3 regions of the Burkholderia anthinoferrum genome follow, and region 1 is predicted to be linked to each of the others. Evidence: riboswitches for the same ligand, from Rfam matches in the RefSeq annotation. Region 1 holds a riboswitch; each other region holds the start of a gene.
What was found. A riboswitch is a leader RNA that binds a small molecule or an ion and turns the genes downstream of it on or off. The one in region 1 is predicted to bind cobalamin.
Positions count from the first base shown of each region.

Region 2: linked by a shared signal. The riboswitch ahead of C5F75_RS22435 (TonB-dependent receptor domain-containing protein) and the one ahead of cobW (cobalamin biosynthesis protein CobW) in region 1 are both predicted to bind cobalamin.
Region 3: linked by a shared signal. The riboswitch ahead of C5F75_RS05555 (FecCD family ABC transporter permease) and the one ahead of cobW (cobalamin biosynthesis protein CobW) in region 1 are both predicted to bind cobalamin.

Region 1 is NZ_LFZP01000032.1:164,256-166,452, reverse strand. It holds gene C5F75_RS10175 (TonB-dependent receptor) at 1-420, opposite strand, end outside; cobalamin riboswitch at 572-835, shown strand; gene cobW (cobalamin biosynthesis protein CobW) at 1,162-2,197, shown strand, end outside.
Region 2 is NZ_LFZP01000051.1:426,518-428,714, reverse strand. It holds gene C5F75_RS22440 (threo-3-hydroxy-L-aspartate ammonia-lyase) at 1-375, shown strand, start outside; gene C5F75_RS36435 (hypothetical protein) at 390-620, shown strand; cobalamin riboswitch at 678-870, shown strand; gene C5F75_RS22435 (TonB-dependent receptor domain-containing protein) at 1,086-2,197, shown strand, end outside.
Region 3 is NZ_LFZP01000019.1:95,314-97,510, reverse strand. It holds gene C5F75_RS05560 (ABC transporter ATP-binding protein) at 1-104, opposite strand, end outside; gene C5F75_RS05555 (FecCD family ABC transporter permease) at 101-1,216, opposite strand; cobalamin riboswitch at 1,259-1,505, opposite strand; gene C5F75_RS05550 (ATPase) at 1,660-2,010, shown strand; gene C5F75_RS05545 (cell division protein ZapA) at 2,007-2,197, shown strand, end outside.

The DNA of each region.
Region 1 (2,197 bases):
GATGTTGCCGAGACTGCGCACGTATTGCGCGTCGTCGCGCATGCCGTCGAGCAGCAGGTCGCCCGCGGCGGAAAAGCCGCGAATGCGGAACGAATCGAAGCGCGTGTCCGACGTATTGGACACACCCGGCACGCCGGCCAGCGCGTCGGCCAGCGTGCGGCCGCCATAGGACAGCGTTTCCTCGACCGGCACGCTGTCGATCGTTTGCGGGACGTCGCGCGGATCGGTCGCGGTGCGCGTCGCCGTACTCACGCTTTCGGCGCGCGGATCGTTCGGATGACGGCGGCTGCGCACCTCGAGCGCGGGCAGTTCGTCGTCGAACTCGGCCGCCGGGGCAGGAAAGGAGGCAACGCCGGCGATCGAGCACAGCGACAGGGCGAGCACAGGAAAGCGCCGCCCGGATATCTGTCGTTTCGACATGAAAATTTAAGGATGACTGAGTGATTGCCTCACATTGCCGTTGCGCGGTGGTTGCGTTGTTATCGGGTGAAGTTTATCTCGCTTAGTTGAAAACGACAATCATTCGCGTTCGCTGCGCACCGCTCGCCTTGACGCTCCCGGCCCCGCCGCCTACACTCGCACGCGTTTTGGTGCTCGCGCGCGCCGCTCCGGCGCACGCAGTTAAACGGGAAACAGGGAGCCTGCCTGCACCGCAGTCGAGCCAACCTGTGCTGCCCCCGCAACGGTAAGCGAACGCGTCGCGCGCAAGCGCCACGCAGCGCCGCTTCGCCGCATGCCCTGCGCATGCGGACGACCGCCACTGGATGCCGCGCATCCGGGAAGGCGAAGCGGCGTGTTCGTCAGCCCGGATACCGGCCTAAACATTGGGGTTCAGCGCCGCGGGGAGGCGGCGCATCGTCCACGGCCGCAGCAGGTCCGACGCCCGGTGTTTCCCGCTGTCACCTCCGATCCGCCGGCGCGCGAACGCGCCCGGCCGGCACGGCGAACGGCGCGACGCGGGCGGGGCAGGCAGCAGCCGTGTTGGCATTCACGATGTCGACCGTTCGCAAGGAAGCACCATGCCCGATTCGTTGTTCCGCCCGTCCCGCGGCTGTCCGGCCGGACTGCGCGGCGACCTTCGCGCGTACCGTCCCGTGAATGGCCGCGCCGCCACCGACGCGACGAGCCCGTCCTGATTCCCTCTTCGACACCGGACCTACCATGACCCTACGCAAGCTGCCCGTCACGATCGTCACGGGCTTTCTCGGCAGCGGCAAGACGACGCTGATGCGCCACATCCTGCAGCACGCCGAAGGCCGCCGCATCGCGGTGATCGTCAACGAATTCGGCGAACTCGGCATCGACGGCGAAATCCTCAAGGGCTGCGGCATCGGCTGCGACGAGGCCGACGGCGCGCAGGGCGAAGCAGCGGGCCAGCTGTACGAACTCGCGAACGGCTGCCTGTGCTGCACCGTGCAGGAAGAGTTCTATCCGGTGATGGAAGCGCTCGTCGAGCGCCGCGCGGACATCGATCACGTGCTGATCGAGACGTCGGGCCTCGCGCTGCCGAAGCCGCTCGTGCAGGCGTTCAACTGGCCGACGATCCGCAACAGCTTCACGGTCGACGCGGTCGTGACCGTCGTCGACGGGCCGGCCGCCGCGAGCGGCCAGTTCGCGGAAAACCCGCAGGCCGTCGACGCGCAGCGCCGCGCCGATCCGAACCTCGACCACGAATCGCCGCTGCACGAACTCTTTGCCGATCAACTGTCGTCCGCCGATCTCGTGATCGTGAACAAGGCCGACCTCGTCGGCGACGCCGAATTCGCGCGGATCGAAACCGCGATCCGCGAAGAAATTCCGCCGCAGGTGAAGATCGTGCGTGCGACGCGCGGCGAGCTCGATCTCGCGATGCTGCTCGGCCTCGAATCGGCGTCGGAGGAAACGATCCACCTGCGTCACGACCATCACGGCTCGGCCGACGACGGCGATCACGATCACCATCACGACGATTTCGATTCGGTCGTGGTGTCGGGCGACGCCGGCACGCGCGAAGCGACGATCGCCGCGCTGCAGCGTGTGGTCGAAGCGCACACGATCTATCGCGCGAAAGGCTTCGCCGCGCTGCCCGGCGCGCCGATGCGGCTCGTGATCCAGGGCGTCGGGCGCCGTTTCGACAGCTATTTCGACCGCCGCTGGCAGGACGGCGAAACGCGTGCGAGCCGCTTCGTGCTGATCGGCGAGGATCTCGACGCGGCCG
Region 2 (2,197 bases), on a different contig from region 1:
GCGAAGCTGTACGGCGTCGAGCCCGAAGCCGGCAACGACGCGCAGCAATCGTTCCGGTCCGGCACGATCGTGCACATCGACACGCCGCGCACGATCGCCGACGGCGCGCAGACGCAGCACGTCGGCAACCTTACGTTCCCGATCCTGCGCCGCGACGTCGACGACATCCTGACCGCGACGGACGCGGAACTGGTCGACTGCATGCGCTTCTTCGCCACGCGCATGAAGCTCGTCGTCGAGCCGACCGGCTGCCTGGCGTTCGCCGCCGTGCGACGGATGAAGGACGCGCTGCAGGGCAAGCGCGTCGGCGTGGTGATCAGCGGCGGCAACGTCGATCTCGAGAACTTCTGCGCGCTGGTGTCGGCACCGGCCTGAGCGTCGCGGCGCGCATGAAGATCCTGTCATGCGCGCACCGCCCCGCCTCCACGTCGCGCCAGGTTTCGCGCCCCGGACTGATTACGTCGTCGTCCCGAAGTCGGTCTGAAGGCGTCTTCATGAATACGCGCGCGATCGCCGCCGCGCGGATGCGACGGATGCGTTCGAACCCGACCGTTTCTTCAGACCTGAAACGCCGCCCGGGCACCTCGAACGCAAGCATCCGGAAAGCCGACACCGGGTAATGACGTTTTTTCGCATCCGCGCGCGCCCGGACGATTGACGTGCCCGACCGCGCGCCATTACCCTTGCGCGCTGATGGTTCCCAGGGATGGGATCAAAAGGGAACGCAGGCGAGGCGACGTCTCGAATCTGCGGCTGCCCCCGCAACTGTGAGCGGCGAATCCGTGCCACCGCATGCCACTGGGAAACCGGGAAGGCCCGCACGGATGGCGACCCGCGAGCCAGGAGACCTGCCATCGACCCGAGGTCCAGCAGCCGCACCGGGCGGGGTGTCCCGATGTGCAAGCACCGCCGTTGGCGGCCGCCTGTTGCATGGACGACCCGACCTCAGGATCCGTCAGATGTCCATCGTTCCCGAATCCGCTTCCCGGCCGGAAGCGCCGCCCCGACACGCCGTCGGCATGCATCCCCTGCCGGCCCCCGGCTCACGGTCGCCGTACACGTCACACGCTTTGTCCCGCTGTCTCATGAACCTTCGTCACCTGCTTGCCACGTCCGCCGCCACCGCGCTGCTTTCCCCGCTCGCCCATGCGGCCGGCGACGCGGCGCCTGCGCAGCCCGCGGCACTGGCGTCAGGCGCGGACCTGCCCACGATCAGCGTGACCGACACGCGGCACCTGCCCGAATCGTTCGACCGGCGCTATGCGTCGACGCAGGTGCTCACGCGCGAGGATCTCGACCGGCTGTCGCCGGCCGACCCGAGCATCACGCAAGCGCTCGCGACGCTGCCGGGCGTGACCGTCGCGCAGAACGGCGGGCCCGGCTCGTCCGCGTCGGTCAGCATCCGCGGCTCGTCGGCGAGCCAGGTCGCCGTGTTCATCGACGGCATCCGGATCGGCTCGCCGACCACCGGCATCGCGCCGTGGGCCGACCTGCCGACCGAAGCGTTCGAGCGCGTCGAGGTGATCTCCGGCCCGGCCGCCGCATCGTTCGGCAACAACGCGATGGGCGGCGTCGTGCAACTCTTCACGCGCCGCGCCGCCAACCAGCCGAACCAGACCACCGTGTCGTTCGGCGGCGGCTCGAACAAGACGTTCGACACGCAGTTCCGCACGTCGGGCACGGTGCCGTCGACCGGGCCGCTGGCCGCGCTGGGCGGGCTCACCTATTCGCTCGGGCTGCACGACTACAACACGGCCGGCATCGATGCGACGCGGCCCTTCTTCTACGGCCACGAAGACGGCCGCAACCCGTATCACGCGCAGGATCTCGACGCGCGGCTCGGCTATGCGCGCGACAACTGGTCGATCTCGACGTTCGCGCTGTACCACCGCTCCGATCTGTCCTACGACAACAGCGGCTACGCGAATCGCGAACGCGATCACCAGTTGACGACCGGCGTCGCATTCCATCTCGACATCACGCCCGATACGCAGTTCGACCAGTCGTTCGGCTATGCGAACGATCGCCAGTTCATCTACGCGGACAACCCGGCCCTCGCGACGGACCAGATCAATTCGCAGCGCATCAGCACGTCGACGTCGCTGACCCATCAGGCGCACGGTTTCCACCTGTTCGGGCTGCCGCTGTCGGGCGAATCGAAGCTCGCGTACGACTTCACGCGCGAACAGGCGTTCCT
Region 3 (2,197 bases), on a different contig from region 1:
TGCGTGAAGCCGTCGAGCAGCGTGCGCGCGCCGGCCTTCAGCGTCAGGTCGACGGCCGTGTAGCGCATGTCGCCGGCAGCGGCGTTCAGTGCGGCACCCGTCATCGCATCGGTCTCCTCAACAACATCCACAGGAACACCGGCACGCCGATCAACGCGGTCATCACGCCGACCGGCAATTGCGCGGGCGCGATCGCGGTGCGCGCGAGCAGGTCGGCCGCCATCACGCCGCCGCCGCCCGCGAGCATCGCGGCCGGCAGCAGCATCCGCTGGTCGTTGCCGAACGCGAGCCGCAACGCATGCGGCACGACGAGGCCGACGAAGCCGATCGTGCCGGCCGTCGTCACCGCGGCCGCGGCGGCCAGCGACGCGACGAGATAGATCCGCACGCGCAGGCGCGCGACCGGCACGCCGAGCGCTTGCGCGGTGGCGTCGCCGCGCAGCAGCACGTTCAGTTGCGGCGCGGCCGGCAGCGCGACGCCTGCGCACAGCAGCAGCGCGCCCCACGCGAACCACGGCGCCGTCGCGCCGTTCAGGTCGCCCGTCAGCCAGAAGATGATGCCGCGCAGCCGCGCGTCGGGCGCGAGCGACAGCAACAGCGTGACGAGCGCGCCCCACCCCGCCGCGATCACGACGCCCGTGAGCAGCAGCCGCGGCGATGCATCGCGCGATTCGCCGCGCCACACCTCGCGCCTCGCGAGACCGAGCACGAGCGCGACCGAGACGAGCGAACCCGCGAACGCCGATGCGTCGACGAGCCACCACGCGCCGCCCGCGATCATCGCGACGAGCGCGAAGCCGGCCGCGCCGCCGGACACGCCCAGCACGTACGGCTCGGCGAGCGGATTGCGCAGCAGCACCTGCAACAACGCGCCGGCCAGCGCGAGCAGCGCGCCGCACGCGAAACCCGCGAGCGCGCGCGGCAGGCGCAGCGTCGTCACGATATCGGCAACGAGGGTATCGCCGCCATGCGGCACGAGCGACGCGAGCGCCTGCCACGGCGACATCGGCACGCTGCCGATCGACAGCGACGCGACGAACAGCAGCGCGACCGTGGCGGCCAGCGCGGCCCAGATGGCGGCGGCGCGCGCGGCGTTCATGCCGCGCACGGCCGCACGCACGACGCGCGGCGCATCCGCTTGCGGGAGTCGGCCGGGCGCGACGTGGGCGCGTGGCGGACGATTGGGGTCGGCATCGAAGAACGTTCCGTGAAGCATTGCGCGCCCTGCTTCCCCGCAGGCCGCGCGTCATGGAGCCCGTGCGGGCTCCCCGTCTCGGCCGGTATCCGGGCTGGCGGCGGTCCGGCTCGCCTTCCCGCGCGACGACGCGCAGTGGCCCGCGCCCGCGTGCGACCTGCACGCGAAACGCGCCCGAGCCGGCCTGCGTCACGCGACGCGGCCGCTTACCGTTGCGGGGGCAGCGCAGGTTGGCGCGCGTGGAGCCCGCACCCTGCTTCCCGTTTAACCGCGCATCCTGCGCGCGAGCACCGAGGCGGCGCCAGTTTAGGAGCCGGTCGTGCAAGCGTCAAGGAAGCGTCCGGACCCGCGCGAGACGCACCCATTCGCGGCAAGAAGCAGGGGTGTTACGACTGGAAACGTTACAGATGTCAGATTGCGCGGTATTCCGCGCTAAAATGCTGGGTCTTTAGAGGACGCAGCAAATGCTCAACGAACTCGAAACCCTGTCTCAAAATATTGGCCGTCTGATTTCGCTGAACAAGCGCTATCACTCGGAACGGCTCGCGCTCGAGGAGCAGGTCGCGCAATTGCGCGCGGAAGCGGACACGGTCCGCGCGGAGCTCGCGCAGCTGCGCGACGAACGCAATGCGCTCGCGGCCGAGCGCGACACGTTGTCGGCGAAGATCGACGACGCCCAGGTGAAACTGAACGCGATTCTCGAAAAGCTGCCGCGCTCGAAGAGCGCGGAGCAAGCCGACAACCAGCTCGACCTGCTCGATGCGCAGGCGCGCACGGATGGCGATGACGCGGCCAGCCACGGAGAACATGCATGAGCACCAAGCAGATCGAAGTCTCGATTCTCGGTCAGGCCTATCGGCTCGCCTGTTCGGCCGAGACCGAAGCGGCGCTGCTCGAAGCGGTCGCGCGCGTCGACGCCGAAATGTCGAAAATCCGCTCGAACAGCTCGGTGCGCGGCACCGATCGCATCGCGGTGATGGCGGCGCTGTCGCTTGCATCGGA